3 regions of the Metabacillus sp. 84 genome follow, and region 1 is predicted to be linked to each of the others. Evidence: a T-box and tRNA genes for the amino acid it is inferred to sense, from the RefSeq annotation. Region 1 holds a T-box; the other regions hold tRNA genes.
The links. A T-box is a leader RNA that pairs with one kind of tRNA and senses whether it is charged. The one in region 1 lies ahead of serS (serine--tRNA ligase), so its partner is inferred to be a tRNA-Ser.
Positions count from the first base shown of each region.

Region 2: it encodes a tRNA-Ser, which carries the amino acid that the T-box ahead of serS (serine--tRNA ligase) is inferred to sense. The anticodon was not compared.
Region 3: it encodes a tRNA-Ser, which carries the amino acid that the T-box ahead of serS (serine--tRNA ligase) is inferred to sense. The anticodon was not compared.

Region 1 covers NZ_JBNILN010000023.1:1,771-7,580, reverse strand. The annotation lists gene serS (serine--tRNA ligase) at 4-1,293, opposite strand; T-box leader at 1,553-1,752, opposite strand; gene pdxT (pyridoxal 5'-phosphate synthase glutaminase subunit PdxT) at 1,806-2,393, opposite strand; gene pdxS (pyridoxal 5'-phosphate synthase subunit PdxS) at 2,410-3,291, opposite strand; gene ACQCV8_RS19820 (serine hydrolase) at 3,453-4,790, opposite strand; gene guaB (inosine 5'-monophosphate dehydrogenase) at 5,031-5,810, opposite strand, start outside.
Region 2 covers NZ_JBNILN010000002.1:1,290-7,099, forward strand. The annotation lists tRNA gene ACQCV8_RS04500 (tRNA-Leu) at 8-93, shown strand; tRNA gene ACQCV8_RS04505 (tRNA-Arg) at 104-180, shown strand; tRNA gene ACQCV8_RS04510 (tRNA-Pro) at 189-265, shown strand; tRNA gene ACQCV8_RS04515 (tRNA-Ala) at 278-353, shown strand; tRNA gene ACQCV8_RS04520 (tRNA-Met) at 371-447, shown strand; tRNA gene ACQCV8_RS04525 (tRNA-Ile) at 453-529, shown strand; tRNA gene ACQCV8_RS04530 (tRNA-Ser) at 542-634, shown strand; tRNA gene ACQCV8_RS04535 (tRNA-Met) at 818-894, shown strand; tRNA gene ACQCV8_RS04540 (tRNA-Asp) at 899-975, shown strand; tRNA gene ACQCV8_RS04545 (tRNA-Phe) at 1,146-1,221, shown strand; tRNA gene ACQCV8_RS04550 (tRNA-His) at 1,232-1,307, shown strand; tRNA gene ACQCV8_RS04555 (tRNA-Gly) at 1,314-1,387, shown strand; tRNA gene ACQCV8_RS04560 (tRNA-Ile) at 1,408-1,481, shown strand; tRNA gene ACQCV8_RS04565 (tRNA-Asn) at 1,492-1,566, shown strand; tRNA gene ACQCV8_RS04570 (tRNA-Ser) at 1,628-1,718, shown strand; tRNA gene ACQCV8_RS04575 (tRNA-Glu) at 1,733-1,804, shown strand; gene ACQCV8_RS04580 (GNAT family N-acetyltransferase) at 1,836-2,354, opposite strand; gene glgB (1,4-alpha-glucan branching enzyme) at 2,788-4,719, shown strand; gene ACQCV8_RS04590 (glucose-1-phosphate adenylyltransferase) at 4,664-5,810, shown strand, end outside.
Region 3 covers NZ_JBNILN010000008.1:2,713-8,522, reverse strand. The annotation lists gene ACQCV8_RS14020 (Tex family protein) at 102-2,264, shown strand; gene cmpA (cortex morphogenetic protein CmpA) at 2,488-2,598, opposite strand; gene ACQCV8_RS14010 (SprT family protein) at 2,707-3,156, shown strand; tRNA gene ACQCV8_RS14005 (tRNA-Asn) at 3,296-3,370, shown strand; tRNA gene ACQCV8_RS14000 (tRNA-Ser) at 3,395-3,485, shown strand; tRNA gene ACQCV8_RS13995 (tRNA-Glu) at 3,500-3,571, shown strand; tRNA gene ACQCV8_RS13990 (tRNA-Gln) at 3,653-3,727, shown strand; tRNA gene ACQCV8_RS13985 (tRNA-Lys) at 3,731-3,806, shown strand; tRNA gene ACQCV8_RS13980 (tRNA-Leu) at 3,821-3,902, shown strand; tRNA gene ACQCV8_RS13975 (tRNA-Leu) at 3,923-4,005, shown strand; gene ACQCV8_RS13970 (TetR/AcrR family transcriptional regulator) at 4,195-4,794, shown strand; gene ACQCV8_RS13965 (hypothetical protein) at 4,974-5,258, shown strand; gene ACQCV8_RS13960 (DUF4097 family beta strand repeat-containing protein) at 5,279-5,810, shown strand, end outside.

The DNA.
Region 1 (5,810 bases):
GAATTATGAATGAGCAGCTGGCTTAATGACCTCTTTATTTCCCATGTACGGACGGAGAACTGCAGGAATGATCACACTTCCGTCCTCCTGCTGGTAATTCTCCAGGATCGCCGCTACCGTTCTTCCGAGCGCTAAACCAGATCCATTTAATGTATGAACCGGCTCCGGTTTCGCTTTTGGCTCTGGACGGAAACGGATATTGGCACGGCGGGCCTGAAACGCTTCGAAATTTGAACAGGAAGAAATTTCACGGTAAGATCCGTTGCTTGGGATCCATACCTCCAAGTCATATTTCTTTGCTGCGGTGAATCCTAAATCAGCTGTACACATGCTCATAACACGATAAGGTAGGTTAAGAAGCTGCAGGACCTTCTCGGCATGTCCTGTCAGGTTCTCGAGCTCTTCATAGGAGTTTTCAGGCTTCACAAATCTCACAAGCTCCACTTTATTAAACTGATGCTGGCGAATCAGTCCCCTTGTATCTCTCCCGGCAGAACCGGCTTCGGAGCGGAAGCAGGCACTGAATGCCGTATAGCTGATCGGCAGCTGGGAAGCATCCAGAATTTCATCCCGGTGCATATTGGTTACTGGTACTTCTGCTGTCGGCACGAGGAAATAGTCCTCCTCACGGATTTTAAAAGCATCTTCCTCAAATTTCGGAAGCTGGCCGGTCCCTGTCATACTTGCCCGGTTGACCATGTATGGAGGCAGCACTTCCGTATAGCCGTGCTCATCATTATGAAGATCCATCATGAAGTTCAAAAGCGCGCGCTCGAGGCGGGCGCCAAGCCCTTTATAAAAAACGAAGCGGCTCCCGGTTACTTTTGCGGCTCTCTCAAAGTCTAAAATGTCCAGATGACTTGCCAGATCCCAATGCGCCTTTGCTTCAAACCCAAAATCGCGAATCTCACCCCATGTGCGGACCTCGATGTTATCATCCTCAGAATCCCCTTGAGGAACACTTTCATGCGGAATGTTCGGGATGGATAAAAGGAGCCTCTCAAGCGTCTCTTCCACTCCGCGCAGCTCTTCGTCAATCTCTTTAATGCGGTCTCCGACCTGACGCATTTCCTTAATGAGATCCTCCGCATCCTTTTTCTCTTTCTTTAAAGCAGCAATCTGGCCGGATACTTCATTCCGCTTGCTCTTTAGCTCCTCGGTTGCAGCAATCAACTGTCGTCTTTTCGTATCCAGCTCTTCGAATTTTTCAAAGTCCGTCAGATCTTCTCCCCGATAAGAAAGCTTTTGTTTTACTTCTTCGAAATTTTGACGCAAATACTTAATGTCCAGCACAGCAATCTCTCCCTTGTCAAAGTTGATTTTGTTAGAACCCGGTATTGAGTTTGAATAACCTTTAAAAATGGCTTTGTCAAAGCATCGTGTTGATTTCACACTTGCTGATAGGAGCGGAAGACGTTAGACCCGAGCTAAGAACAACGGGACAGGTGAGATCCCGCAGCGGCGAAGCCAGGAGGAGGCTCACCGCCCTTGAATAATAATCAGCAGCCAAATTTTGCAGAGCTAAAAAAACAAAAAACTCCCGTCCCTTATATAAAGGGACGGGAGTTAACCCGCGATGCCACCCTAATTGAAGACCGAAGTCTTCCAGCTCTGCATGATAACGGCCATGACCGGAAGCATTTCAATGCTTCACTCAAGGATGGATTCACAAACTTCCAGCACCGGTTCACACCAACCACCGGCTCTCTTTAAGAAGGAAAATTTGCTACTGCTTCCTGTCAATGCTTTAACGTTTCTTTTGATAGTACATAATTTACTACAAGTCTGAACCAGTTTCAACCTTTTTATGCAGATGCTTTTTCTTTTGATTCCTTCACCATCGATAAAAAGAGACCGGTCATCCTATGATCATCAGTTAATTCAGGATGGAAGGAGCAGCCAAGCAGGTGATCCTGTCTTGCTGCTACAATCCGTCCATTGTGTTTAGAAAGGACTTCGACATCCTCCCCTACTTCTACAATATGAGGGGCGCGGATAAATACACCGGTAAAATTTTCGCCAACACCCGTAATGTTCAGATCCGCTTCAAAGCTTTCACGCTGGCGTCCAAAGGAATTGCGTTCGACTTTAATGTCCATGACGCCAAGATGCCCTTCCTCATACCCGACGATATCGGATGCGAGGATGATCAGTCCCGCACATGTACCAAAAACCGGTTTATGGGCCGCGAATTCACGCAGCGGTTCCATGAAGCCGTATTTATCAATCAGACGGCGTATAGCCGTACTTTCTCCGCCCGGGATGATTAAGCCATCCATTTCTTTCAGCTGTTCAGGACGCTTTACCGTAACGGCAGCGGCTCCGCTTGCTTCAATCGAGCGGATATGCTCTCGGAAAGCCCCCTGAAGAGCTAAAACTCCAATTGTATACATTGTCCAAAACTCCTTTTTACCAGCCGCGCTCCTGCATACGGTTTTCAGGAAGAAGAGTTGAAATTTCAATCCCCTTCATGGCTGTACCAAGACCTTTTGAGAGGCTGGCGATTAATTCGTAGTCCTCATAGTGAGTGGTTGCTTCAACAATAGCACGCGCGAATTTGGCCGGGTTGTCGGATTTGAAAATACCAGATCCAACGAATACGCCATCCGAGCCAAGCTGCATCATTAGAGCTGCATCGGCAGGTGTCGCGATACCGCCTGCTGCAAAGTTAACAACCGGAAGGCGGCCTTCTTTTTTAATTTGAAGAAGAAGCTCGTACGGTGCACCTAGCAGCTTCGCCTCAGTCATCAGCTCGTCCTCGTTCATGCCGGCAACCTTGCGGATCTGGGCATTCACTTTACGGATATGGCGAACAGCCTCTACGATGTTTCCGGTTCCAGGCTCACCCTTCGTACGAAGCATGGAAGCTCCTTCGCCGATGCGGCGTGCTGCTTCGCCAAGATCACGGCAGCCGCAAACGAACGGAACCGTATAATCACGTTTATTTAAATGGAATTCCTCATCAGCCGGAGTCAGAACTTCACTTTCATCAATGTAGTCTACACCCATCGCTTCAAGTACACGTGCCTCAACGATATGTCCGATTCGGGCTTTCGCCATAACCGGAACTGATACAGCCTTCATGACTTCCTCTACAATCGTAGGATCCGCCATTCTTGCCACTCCGCCTGCTGCACGGATATCCGCCGGTACCCGCTCAAGAGCCATAACAGCTACGGCGCCGGCTTCCTCCGCGATTTTTGCTTGCTCTGCATTTACAACATCCATAATAACGCCGCCTTTTTGCATTTCTGCCATGCCGCGCTTTACTCGATCTGTGCCTGTATTCATTGTAAATCCCCCTCTATACTCAACATTATAGTTTTTGAATTCATATCCTCTATTTTATATCATAACCCCAAATAATCCTATACTATTATACAGTTCTATATTCAATATTCTAAAAGTTCAAGGTAAGGATAGGAAAAGGCACCTGGTAAGGTGCCTTCGTTTTATGAGAACCAGCCGCCGACGGTTTGTACTACACTATTCCAAAGTCCGGCGAAAAATCCGCCTATGCCTCTCATTGTAAGGACAAACCAGTTGGCTTTCTCTACGCCTTCTTTTGTGATCACGTTTACTTCTCCCCCAATTTCACCTGAAAGGAATCCGTAATCTTTTTCCTCGCCGCTGTAATCAACGACCATTTTTCCGACCGCTTCTTTTTCCTTAAAAGGAGCAGTCAGCTCGCCGTTTTCGTTCAGCTTCTTTTTATCAATTACATATTTCGCTTTATAGTTTTCTTTTTCCCCATTTTTAACAGCCACTTTTAGAGGCTTGTCTGTCTGGATCTGAACTTCTTTTTCCTTCCCGCTTACAACCGGAACAGAAGATTGATCCTTAAGCTGATGACCGGCAGGATACAGCTCTTCAACTGAGTAGTTATTGAAGGCAAAATCAAGCAATTTCTTTGTTTCCTTGAAACGAGGTGATTTTAAGTCTCCAGAACCATCCGAAGCATCCATCACGACCGTTATCACACGCATGCCGTTTTTTTCGGCAGTAGCCGTAAAGGATGAACCGGCAGAGTTTGTAGACCCTGTTTTTAATCCGTCTACTCCCTCATACTCATAAATCAGTCCTTTGAGCATCCAGTTGTAGTTCGGCATCTCTGTGCCTTCTTTGAATGTTTTCCTTGGAATGCTTGCTGTTTCTAATATCTCCGGGTAATCCTGAATCAAACGGGAAGCGAGCTTTGCCATGTCACGTGCTGACACTTTGTTCTCATCATCCTCTGTCGTGCCCTCCGGATGATTGCCATTTAAATCTTTATTTTCAAGACCTGTTGCATTTACAAAATCGTATTCCTTCAGTCCCAGTTCTTTTGCTTTATCGTTCATCTTTTTAACAAAGTTGGCTTCAGATCCTGCAACGACCTCTGCAAGAGCAATCGCAGCGCCATTGGCAGAATAGATTGCCATCGCTTCATAAAGCTCTTTAACTGTATAGCTTCCATCCCTTCGGAGCGGGACGTTGGAAAGTTCGCGGATTTGAGAGATGCTGTATGTATAGTCGTTAGGCGTATACGTTTGCTCCCATGTAATTTTTCCTTCGTCAATCGCCTCAAGAACAAGATACTCTGTCATTATTTTTGCCATGCTGGCAATTGGGAGCGACTCATCTATGTTATTTCCGTAGAGGATTTTTCCAGAGGATGCTTCAACCAAAATGGATGCCTTTGCATTGATGCTGATCGGGTCGGACGCAGCGGCTGCCTGTTTCATCGGAGCAAGGGCGCTCACAAACAGGATGGCCGCCATAAACACTGCCAAAATACGTTTTTGATTCATGCTGTTTACTTACCTCCAAGTTAAGTTCATTTGCTAATCTATTTAATAGGTTTGACTATGGGAAAAAAAGCTGTAAAGGGGATAGTATAGTATACGAAATTTCCGTTCCCGGTAAGGCGGACCTTCGCAAAATTTTTGCAAGAATAGAAACACAAATTTAATTCTATCACAGCAAATATAAAAAAAATAGACAGAGAACGAGACTCTGTCTAAATGTTTGGATTTTGTCCATTTTTGCAGTTACCGGGAGTAATTTGGAGATTCCTTCGTAATGTTCACATCGTGCGGATGGCTCTCAATCAGCCCTGCTCCGGTCATGCGGATAAACTTCGAATTTTCGCGAAGTTCATGCAGGTTTTTCGTTCCGCAATACCCCATTCCGGACCGTAGACCGCCTGTCAGCTGATAAATCGTTTCCGCCAAAGGACCCTTATAAGCGATGCGCCCTTCAATTCCTTCAGGAACGAATTTTTTGTTGTCCTCCTGGAAATAACGGTCCTTGCTTCCTTTTTCCATCGCTCCGACAGAACCCATCCCTCGGTATACCTTGAACCGTCTTCCCTGGAAGATTTCCGTTTCCCCTGGGCTTTCCGACGTGCCGGCAAGCAAGCTTCCAAGCATAACCGCATGGCCGCCGGCAGCAAGTGCCTTCACAATATCTCCGGAGTATTTAATGCCGCCGTCTGCGATGATGGTTGCGCCGTGATTGCGGGCCTCAGTAGCACAATCATAGACAGCCGTGATTTGCGGAACGCCTACCCCTGCCACAACCCGCGTCGTACAGATAGATCCCGGACCAATTCCGACTTTCACAACGTTTGCTCCCGCTTCAATCAAATCCTTCGTCGCTTCAGGGGTTGCTACGTTTCCGGCGATGATATTAAGTTCCGGATAGGTTTCTCTGATTTTTCTTACCGCATCAAGCACACCTTTTGAATGGCCATGCGCGGTATCGAGCACAATAACGTCAACACCTGCTTCCACAAGCTTTTCGACTCTGAGCATGGTATCAGCTGTCAC
Region 2 (5,810 bases), on a different contig from region 1:
TTACAGCGCCGGGGTGGCGGAATTGGCAGACGCACAGGACTTAAAATCCTGCGGTAGGTGACTACCGTACCGGTTCGATCCCGGTCCTCGGCACTTTTATTAAGCGCCCGTAGCTCAATTGGATAGAGCGTTTGACTACGGATCAAAAGGTTAGGGGTTCGACTCCTCTCGGGCGCGCCATTATATTTCGGGAAGTAGCTCAGCTTGGTAGAGCACTTGGTTTGGGACCAAGGGGTCGCAGGTTCGAATCCTGTCTTCCCGACCATTTTACATAATTGGGGCCTTAGCTCAGCTGGGAGAGCGCCTGCCTTGCACGCAGGAGGTCAGCGGTTCGATCCCGCTAGGCTCCACCAATTATAATAACCTATATGGCGGCGTAGCTCAGCTGGCTAGAGCGTACGGTTCATACCCGTGAGGTCGTGGGTTCGATCCCCTCCGCCGCTACCATACAGGGACCTTTAGCTCAGCTGGTTAGAGCAGACGGCTCATAACCGTCCGGTCGTAGGTTCGAGTCCTACAAGGTCCACCATTTCCCTTGCACGGAGGAATACCCAAGTCTGGCTGAAGGGATCGGTCTTGAAAACCGACAGGGGGGTCAAACCCCGCGGGGGTTCGAATCCCTCTTCCTCCTCCATTTTCTGCAGGCAATGAGCATAGCTAAACTTAATACTTTTTATTATCGCGGGGTGGAGCAACGAGCGCTGCTTCCACGAATAAGCTTCGAGTTGTACTCGCCGAGACACTGCTTGATTTTGCTTCCTGAGGCGAGGACAGTCTACAAACAATGAGCATAGCTAAACTTAATACTTTTTATTATCGCGGGGTGGAGCAGTCTGGTAGCTCGTCGGGCTCATAACCCGAAGGTCGCAGGTTCAAATCCTGTCCCCGCAACCAAAATGGTCCGGTAGTTCAGTTGGTTAGAATGCCTGCCTGTCACGCAGGAGGTCGCGGGTTCGAGTCCCGTCCGGACCGCCATTTACGTTTTCTTGATACATAAGATAATCTATATTAAATGCTAGAGGGTTTTAATAAGCAAGAAATTCAGGGAAGCGACCTAGTGAACACCGCTCCGTATCTAGATACGAGTGGATGGGAACGGGGGAGCTGACGATGAGATTTAAGCTTAGTGAAAGCCGAAGCTAGATGGCTCGGTAGCTCAGTCGGTAGAGCAATGGACTGAAAATCCATGTGTCGGCGGTTCGATTCCGTCCCGAGCCACCATTTTTTTATGGCGATTGTGGCGAAGTGGTTAACGCATCGGATTGTGGTTCCGACATTCGTGGGTTCGATTCCCATCAGTCGCCCCATAGAATGCGGGTGTAGTTTACTGGTAAAACCTCAGCCTTCCAAGCTGATGTAGTGGGTTCGATTCCCATCACCCGCTCCAATTCCAATTCCATTGAATATGGGCCTGTAGCTCAGCTGGTTAGAGCGCACGCCTGATAAGCGTGAGGTCGATGGTTCGAGTCCATTCAGGCCCATTTATTTTGTTCCGCAGTAGCTCAGTGGTAGAGCTATCGGCTGTTAACCGATCGGTCGCAGGTTCGAGTCCTGCCTGCGGAGCCATCATACTTATAGGCATCAGTCAGGTTTGTGGATTTTTTTCACAGATCCTCTCTATATTTGCGGGGAAGTACTCAAGTGGCTGAAGAGGCGCCCCTGCTAAGGGTGTAGGTCGTGTAAGCGGCGCGAGGGTTCAAATCCCTCCTTCTCCGCCATCTATTATTAATACGGCCCGTTGGTCAAGCGGTTAAGACACCGCCCTTTCACGGCGGTAACACGGGTTCGAATCCCGTACGGGTCATAAATAAAAAACGCTGCAATCGCAGCGTTTTTTATTTATTTTGGATCCAGAAGCGCTTTATTGCATTACCGTCCTCTTCTATGAACTCTGCTTCGAAGACTCCACCGTTCTTTAGAATTGTTTTTTCCGAAGCGATGTTGTCCTTATCGCACGTAACCAACACTTCGGATAACCCCAGCTTTTTGATCCTCTCCAAAGTCATCGACAGAATGGCAGTTGCATATCCTTTTTTTCTTTCTGATGGCCTGATTCCATAGCCAATATGGCCCCCGCGTATCCTTAAATACTCATTTAGCCTGTGCCTTACATTTGCAGCTCCAACCAGTTTCCCTGATTCGGTCAGCAGCCAATAGGTGGAGTGAGGAACAAAATTTTCCGGGGCGTTTTCTTCCAGTTTCTGTGCCTTTAATTCTTGTATATAATCAAAAAAATCAGAAGGGTCTTCAGAAACGACCCATGGGACAACTTTTTCACCGGAGTGAATCCAATCCCTGTAGAAATCCATATATTCTTCTCTATACCTCTCGTCAGGCTCCACTAACTTTAGCATCAGATCACCCCTTAGCCCGGTAACTAGTTTTTAGAACTATAATACAAATTTCATAAAGTTGCAACGAATTTTTGACTATCCTTCTCTGTTTGCTCTGCGATATCAGCTGATTTCTCATCGGAGACTGGAAAAAAATACGATATTCTTCGACATTATTTGCACTTTCATATGTTTGTAAAATAATACTTATAACTGTGCGTTATAAAAGAGACTTTATTATTCGCGAACTTTCTTTCTATTTTTTCTATTCTTTTCCAGCAATTGTTTTGAAAAATAATGTTTATAATGAGAGTACATGGAGTTTGTAGGATTATGTCAAAATATAAAAGCGTTTGCACAAAAGGGATTTTTCACTTATTAGTGAATTAAGAAAGAGAAATAGGGGTATATAGATTGAGATACACTCTAATTAGCAAAGGAGGGTTCATTCTGGATGATTGCCAGTCCTACAGATTTTGAAGTTCATTTGTTTCATGAAGGAAATCTGTTTAAGAGCTATGAACAATTCGGGGCCCATTTAAAAGCAATTAACGGGGTAAATGGAGTCCAATTTACTGTTTGGGCGCCGCATGCGAAGGATGTCAGGATAGCCGGAGACTTTAATAAGTGGAAGGGAAGCGGATATTCACTTGAAAAGGTGAGCAGAGAAGGAATATGGTCTGGTTTTTTCCCTGATTTAAAGCAAGGTGATGTGTATAAATATGAGCTGATCACCAGAAATGGATCAAGACTGCTCAAGGCAGACCCTTTTGCTTTTTATTCTGAAGTAAAACCGAACACTGCTTCGGTAATCGCCAATATTGACGGCTATACCTGGAATGATCAGAAGTGGCAAAAGAAAAAGAAGGCAAAGACTGTTTATCAAAAGCCGTTTTTTATATATGAACTAAATCTTGCATCATGGAAAAAGAAGGACGATGGAAGTTTTTATACGTATAAGGAAATTGCGGATGAATTGATACCGTACGTTATTGAACACGGTTTCACGCATATAGAATTAATGCCGGTGATTGAACATCCTTTTGACAGGTCCTGGGGGTACCAGGGAACAGGGTACTTTGCAGCTACCAGCAGGTATGGCAAACCTGAAGAGTTTATGGAACTGATTGACCTATGTCATCAAAACGATTTGGGCGTCATTATGGACTGGGTACCCGGCCATTTTTGCAAGGATGCACACGGCCTTTATATGTTTGATGGAGAGCCGGTTTACGAATACAGCAATTACAGTGACAGAGAAAATGTAGTTTGGGGTACAGCCAATTTTGATCTGGGCAAGCCGGAAGTACATAGCTTTCTAATCTCCAACGCCTTGTTCTGGCTGGAGAAATATCATATTGACGGCTTCCGGGTTGATGCCGTAGCTAATATGCTGTACTGGCCAAATTCCGATTCAGATGCTGAGAATCCATACGCGGTAAGCTTTATAAAAAAGCTGAATGAAAAGGTTCATGAATTCGACCCTCACGCACTGATGATAGCGGAGGATTCTACGGATTGGCCTTTGGTAACCGCACCTGTTTCCGAGGGAGGACTTGGATTTCAATACAAGTGGAATATGGGCTGGATGAATGACGTCCTGGAGTATATGGAGACAGATCAGCATGCCCGCAGCGATATTCATCACAAAATGACGTTTTCCCTTATGTATGCCTTCAATGAAAATTTCATTCTTCCTTTCTCCCATGATGAAGTGGTACACGGCAAAAAATCGCTGTTAAATAAGATGCCGGGGGACTATTGGCAAAAGTTTGCTCAGCTAAGGCTGTTAATGGGATATATGCTCGCCCATCCAGGCAAGAAGCTTCTTTTCATGGGATCCGAATTCGGTCAGTTTGATGAATGGAAGGATTTGGAGGAGCTTGATTGGTTTTTAGAAGATTATGAGCTTCATAGAAAAACAAGGGTCTATTTTAAAGAGATGATGAGTATTTACAAAAAGCAGCGGCCGCTTTACGAATTGGATCACTCTCCAGAAGGGTTTGAATGGATTGATGCTGATAATGCGGGTCAAAGCATCTACTCATTTATACGAAGAGGATTAAAGGATGGAGAACTGCTGATTGCCGTTTGCAACTTCAGAAGCGATGTGTACCACGATTACAAAATCGGGGTGCCTGCTGATACAAGATATGTAGAAATCTTAAACAGCGATGATCCTTCGTTCGGTGGATCCGGACAAATAAACGGAAAAGAAATGAAAGCCGAAGCTGAGGAACTTCATGGCCAGCCGTACAGCATTAAAATGACGGTGCCGCCATTTGGTTTTAGCTTGTTGAGAGCCATTAAAAAGAGAAAGGAGAACAACAATGAAAAAGAAATGCGTAGCAATGCTTCTGGCAGGGGGAAAGGGCAGCCGTCTTAGTTCTTTAACAAAGAATCTGGCAAAGCCGGCTGTACCATTTGGAGGGAAATACAGAATTATCGATTTTCCGCTCAGCAACTGCACGAACTCCGGCATTGACACAGTAGGGGTACTTACCCAGTATCAGCCGCTCGTTCTTCACTCTTATATTGGAATCGGAAGTGCATGGGATTTAGACCGAAAAAATGGAGGGGTTACAGTACTGCCGCCATACGCTGAATCCTCCGAAGTAAAATGGTATAAGGGCACTGCAAGTGCTATATATCAGAATCTGAACTATCTGGAGCAGTATGATCCTGAATATGTATTAATTCTTTCAGGAGATCACATTTATAAGATGGATTATTCAGAAATGCTGGATTACCACATTGAAAGAAACGCGGATGTCTCCATTTCAGTAATTGAGGTTCCCTGGGAAGAAGCAAACCGCTTTGGAATAATGAATACAAATGAACAGCTGGATGTCGTTGATTTTGATGAAAAGCCTCAAAATCCTAAAAATAATCTTGCTTCAATGGGCGTCTATATTTTTAAATGGTCTATCCTTCAAGAATATTTAGAGATGGATGAAAGAAATCCATATTCCAGCAATGACTTTGGGAAAGACGTCATTCCCCTCCTTATTGAAGAGAAAAAGAAGCTTGTTGCCTATCCGTTTAAAGGCTACTGGAAGGACGTAGGTACAGTGAAAAGCCTTTGGGATGCAAACATGGATCTTTTAAAAGAGGATTCCGAGCTTAACCTGTTCAGCCAGGACTGGAGAATTTATTCAGTTAATCCGAACCAGCCGCCACAATACATTTCAGAAGAAGCTGAAGTAACAGATTCTCTTGTCAATGAAGGATGCGTAGTATATGGAACCATTCAGCATTCCGTCCTTTTCCAGGGTGTAACGGTTGGAAAGGATTCATTTTTAAAGAATTGTGTTATTATGCCAGATGCGGTTATTGGGGACAACGTATACATTGAGAATGCCATTGTACCTGAGGGCATGACGATTGAAGATGGTACGATGATCCGCTCCAATACAGAACTCGATGAAGTCCTCCTTGTTACTCCGGACTATATCAGACAGCAGCAAGTGGCCCTCC
Region 3 (5,810 bases), on a different contig from region 1:
AGCTTAAAAAATTTACCGGCTATTTATTTTGCAATTGCTTAAGTCCCTGCTATTTTTGATATGATAGAACCATCTCAGTTATCGGAGGATGTATTATGGAACTGGAAAATCAGGAACGTTTACTGAAAGTATTAAATGAAAATTTGGGAATCCCTTATAAACAAGTGAAAAGTGTGATTGATTTGTTGGAGGAAGGGAATACAGTTCCTTTTATAGCACGCTACCGGAAAGAAAAAACGGGTGCGCTTGATGAAGTGCAAATCCGCGACATATCTGAGTCATGGCAATACATGCTGAACCTCGAAAACCGTAAGGAAGAGGTAATCCGGCTAATCGAGGAGCAGGGAAAGCTCACTGGTGAATTGAAGAGCGAAATCTCGTCCGCAGTCAAGCTTCAGCAAGTGGAAGATCTGTACCGGCCTTTTAAGCAAAAACGGCGCACAAAGGCCACAGTTGCAAAGGAAAAGGGGCTGGAACCGCTGGCTGAATGGCTAATCCAGCTTCCAGCCTCTGAAGAGCCGCTGGAAAAGGCGAAAAGCTTTATTAATCCTGATAAAGAAGTTGAAACAGCTGAAGCTGCCTTAGAAGGTGCGAAGGATATTGTAGCGGAAAAGGTTGCAGATGAACCGGTTTACCGAAATTGGATCCGGGAGCAAACCTTAAAAAAGGGCATCCTTGCTACATCTGCTAAAGACCCGGCGAAAGACGAAAAAAATGTATACGAAATGTATTATGAGTACGAGGAACCTGTACATAAGGCTGCACCGCATCGGGTATTAGCCATGAACCGCGGGGAAAAAGAAGGGATACTAAGAGTAGTGGTCAATCCGCCAGCCGACCAAATCCTTTCCTACTTATTCAAAAAACAGCTCGGATCTAAACAAACCTCTGTTAAACAGCTCATGGAAGAAGCGATAGAGGATGCATATAAGCGCCTGATCGAACCATCCGTGGAAAGAGAAATCAGAAAAGAGCTGACCGAAAAAGCGGACGCACAGGCTATCCACATTTTTTCAGAAAACTTACGAAATCTCCTTTTGCAGCCGCCTTTAAAAGGGAGAGTCGTACTTGGGCTGGATCCCGCTTATCGTACTGGCTGCAAGCTGGCCGTAGTTACAGAGACCGGTAAAGTGGAGCATATTGGCGTCATCTATCCTCATGCACCAGTGAATAAGCGGGAGGAAGCGCTCAAAGCCATACTTAAATTAATCGATGCCCATAACGTTGAAGTGATAGCTGTAGGAAATGGAACAGCTTCAAGAGAAAGCGAACAGCTTGTGGCAGATGCGATTGAACAGTCCGGCAAAGACGTTGCCTATCTGATTGTCAATGAGGCAGGAGCAAGTGTTTATTCCGCATCTGATTTAGCAAGAGAAGAATTCCCTGATTTAAAAGTAGAAGAAAGAAGTGCTGTATCAATAGCCCGAAGGCTCCAGGATCCCCTTGCAGAGCTGGTGAAAATCGATCCAAAGTCTGTTGGAGTCGGTCAATACCAGCATGATGTCAGTCAGAAAAACCTGAATGACTCCCTTACATTTGTCGTGGAAACTGTAGTTAACAGAGTAGGTGTCAACGTAAACACCGCATCCCCTGCTCTTCTTCAATATGTATCAGGGCTGTCAAAAACAGTGGCACAGAACATTGTGAAGAAAAGAGAAGAGCTTGGAAAAATTACAAACAGGACCCAGCTGAAAGGAATTCCCCGACTGGGAGCGAAAACATACGAACAGGCGGTAGGGTTCCTGAGAATTATAGACGGAGACCAGCCTTTGGACCGCACGTCCATTCATCCGGAGAGCTATAAAGAAGTATCAGGCCTGCTTAAGCGCCTCGGTGCTTCCGCTGAAGATTTGGGAAGCGCAAATCTAAAAGAACAAATACAAGGTTTGAATCTTAAGGAGACGGCAGCAGAATTTGGAATAGGCGAGCTTACTCTTAAAGATATATGTGACGCTTTAATTCAGCCCGGCCGTGACCCGAGGGATGAGGCGGCAAAACCATTGCTGAAGAAGAACGTTTTAAAGCTTGAAGATTTGAGCAAAGGGCTGGAGCTCCAGGGTACTGTTAGAAATGTCGTGGATTTCGGCGCATTTATCGATATTGGGGTAAAACAGGACGGATTGGTCCATATTTCGAAGCTTAGCCGGCAATATGTAAAGCATCCGCTGGATGTGGTAAGCGTTGGCGATGTCGTAACTGTATGGGTGGACTCGGTGGATGTTCAAAAGGGCAGGGTTTCACTGACGATGCTCTCCGGTCAATAGCAAATAGAGTGCATGATTTTCGTCGGCATCAATTGTACCCGGAACAAGAACACCTGCACGGTTCGTCGCTAAAGGGCTCTTCCATATGACCCAAGTACTCTGCCAGCCAAACAGTCGAGGTTCCCACCCGAAAAACTTTTCCCGGCTGGATGACCAGCCACTTTCAGCCGGCGATTTTTGGCCGATCACCTTATTTTTATCGCAAGGCCAACACTGCTTCCTTTCAGCAGTGTTTTTTTCTGTAAAAATACCAGCATTGATTCAGGAGCTTGATCTGGTAATGATTTTTTTCATAAAAGGCTCTCATCATCTGATTTTTAAGCCAGGACGGCATTGCTCATACCTCCTTAATCGTTATAATGGAGTATGGGTATTAGCTAGTGTATGCATGGAGGAAATGTCCTGTTCTTAGCCCAAGACCGGTAATAGAAAGGTGTTATCAATGGATCAGCAAAAGCTTCAGGCGTTAGTGGAAGAAATCTCTTCCAGCTGTTTTAATAAACCATTTACCCATAAAGCTGTCTTCAATAACAGACTGCGTTCAACCGGGGGAAGATATATGCTCTCCTCCCATGACATAGAGATCAACCCGAAGCAACTTATTGAGCATGGCGAAGAAGAGCTCGAGGGGATCATTAAACATGAGCTGTGCCATTACCACCTTCATCTTGAAGGAAAAGGGTACCGCCATCGGGATAGAGACTTCAGACACCTGCTCGCAGAAGTTGGAGCTCCGAGATTTTGTACCCCTATTCAAGCTGCAAAAGCGGTGAAAACCATCCATTTATATAAATGCAATTCCTGTCTCCAGCGCTATGAGCGAAAAAGGAGAATGGATACGCGAAAGTATGTTTGCGGGAAATGCGGCGGTCCAATCAGACACATGATTTAAAGGTTGACTGGAAGCGGGGTTATATGATAAATTATAAAAGCCGTCGGGGAAGACGAGCTTCATTTAAAAGTAATTTTCTTACGAGCATTGACTTTTAGTCATAATTTGTCTATAATCAAAGAAGTCTGCTGTTTATTATTCCGCAGTAGCTCAGTGGTAGAGCTATCGGCTGTTAACCGATCGGTCGCAGGTTCGAGTCCTGCCTGCGGAGCCATATTATTTCAGTCAGCACACGGATGGGGAAGTACTCAAGTGGCTGAAGAGGCGCCCCTGCTAAGGGTGTAGGTCGCGTAAGCGGCGCGAGGGTTCAAATCCCTCCTTCTCCGCCATCTATTATTAATACGGCCCGTTGGTCAAGCGGTTAAGACACCGCCCTTTCACGGCGGTAACACGGGTTCGAATCCCGTACGGGTCATTTTTTATTTTATGGCAGCTATTTTTCAAAGCCGGCCGGGAAATTGAGGCATTGTTCTCAGCCTGAGCCATCTATAAGCAATGGGCTATAGCCAAGCGGTAAGGCAACGGACTTTGACTCCGTCATGCGTTGGTTCGAATCCAGCTAGCCCAGCCATCCGAGCCATTAGCTCAGTCGGTAGAGCATCTGACTTTTAATCAGAGGGTCGAAGGTTCGAGTCCTTCATGGCTCACCATTTTATTTTTATACGCGGGTGTGGCGGAATTGGCAGACGCACCAGACTTAGGATCTGGCGCCTTCGGGCGTGGGGGTTCGACTCCCTTCACCCGCATTTTACTCTTACTAATTCAAGCGGTCGTGGCGGAATGGCAGACGCGCTAGGTTGAGGGCCTAGTGGGGGCAACCCCGTGGAAGTTCGACTCTTCTCGGCCGCATCATAAACGTGTTAAAATTTTATCAAAACACTAAGTACCAGGGCTTCTATAAGCTTTGGTACTTTTTTATTTCCGAACAAGCTGACCCTGTTGTAATCTTGACAGGAGTATCAGGTGCGTTTAAAATAAAAACTGAACAGTCAATCAAGATAAAAAATAAGCAATCAAATTCACTAAGGCGGAGAATGGATGAAAAACAAACAGTATTTAATAGCTGATGCGCGCAAAGAGCAAATTATTAAAGCTGCTATAGAGGTATTGAGAGATAGTGGTTATGTAAACACAAGCCTCTCTAAAATAGCCAGTAAAGCAAAGACCAGTACAGGACTGATTTCATATCATTTCTCAGGTAAAGAGGATTTAATGAACAATATCCTCGTCTATTTGGTTGAAGATGAGAAAGCTTTTATTAAGGGAAGAGTAGAAAATGAACAAACGTATTTGGGGAAATTAATGGCGTTTGTAGAAGCGGGCATAGAGTACCGGGATAAATACCGCGGAAATATCACTGCATTATTTGAGATCGTTTTTAATGTACGCACACCGGACAATGTCCCATATTTTCGGATGGAAATGAATCCAGAGGAAGAAGTGCAAGTTTGGTTAGAGGAGATCCTTTCTGAAGGAAAAAAATCAAATGAATTTAGTGATTTTGATAGCAGGGCAGTTGGGATGATGATCAGGGGGGCTATTTCATTAGCCGTGTCCTTGCCTCGAAATGAAAATGATTTAGGATTTAAAGATTACAGTGAAAAGGTAAAGGAAAACATTTTGAAAATGATTAAATAAATTTGTTTGATAAAGAAAGCTCATTTTAATCCAGATAGAGTGTAAGGCTTTCTTACACTCTTTATGAACAGAAGGATTGACTATCTATTTATCCCTAAAAACTGATTGGTTAACCAATATTTAAATTAGTTATTCACTAAACAGACTATAGAAAGTGATTTTAAAGGAGAGAGTTTTTCTTGAGCAATAAAAAGAGGTGCCTGCTGGGGATCGCACTGATTGTCTTGAGCTTCGCTGGAACGGCTTGTCAGCCGCTAAATTATGTCGACAAGTTGGCCGCGCACGAGCAAAAATGGAAGTTTACACAGGACAAATTGAGTGCGCTCACCATCGAGAGCGAATATGACGTGAACATGGAGTTCATCGCCAGCCCCAATGACACCAACTATGTGGAAGTCAGCGGCAATATGCAGCAAAACACGATCGATGAGTTAAAAAAACAGAGATCACAGGAAATACTTTAGAACTTCAACTGCAAAAGGATGTGAAATTAGTAGCACCTGCCTATAAGTCTATTAAGACGAAGGTAATTGTAGCGCTGTCGGATAAAACCAGACTGCTGCAGATCGGCTATAAAGCGAACTTCGGCGACACCAGCTTTACTGGTTTAAAGGCAGAAAATATCGACCTGTCCGTTTCTTCGGGGAAACTGCGCACGGAAGCTATCAGCGCCGGGCGGTTGAAGTTAACCTCGAAGTCCGGGGATATTACGGCGGAGCGAATCCAGGGGGATGCGAAAATCCAGATGCACTCCGGCGATATCAAGGTGGATGGGCTGAAGGGCACTCTGGCAGTGCAGTCCACTTCCGGCAACGTTAATGTAACGGGGCAGCGTTCGGATAGCATGGATATCTCCGCTCGCAGCGGAGATGTGACTTTGTCACCCGATCCGGAGTTCAAAGGATTTTTTGTCTTGAAGACCACTTCCGGAAACATCACAGCGCCCGAATCCCCTCAAGGGACGACAGACGTTATTAAGGTAAGGACAGTTTCGGGTGATATTCGGATTGGCAGGG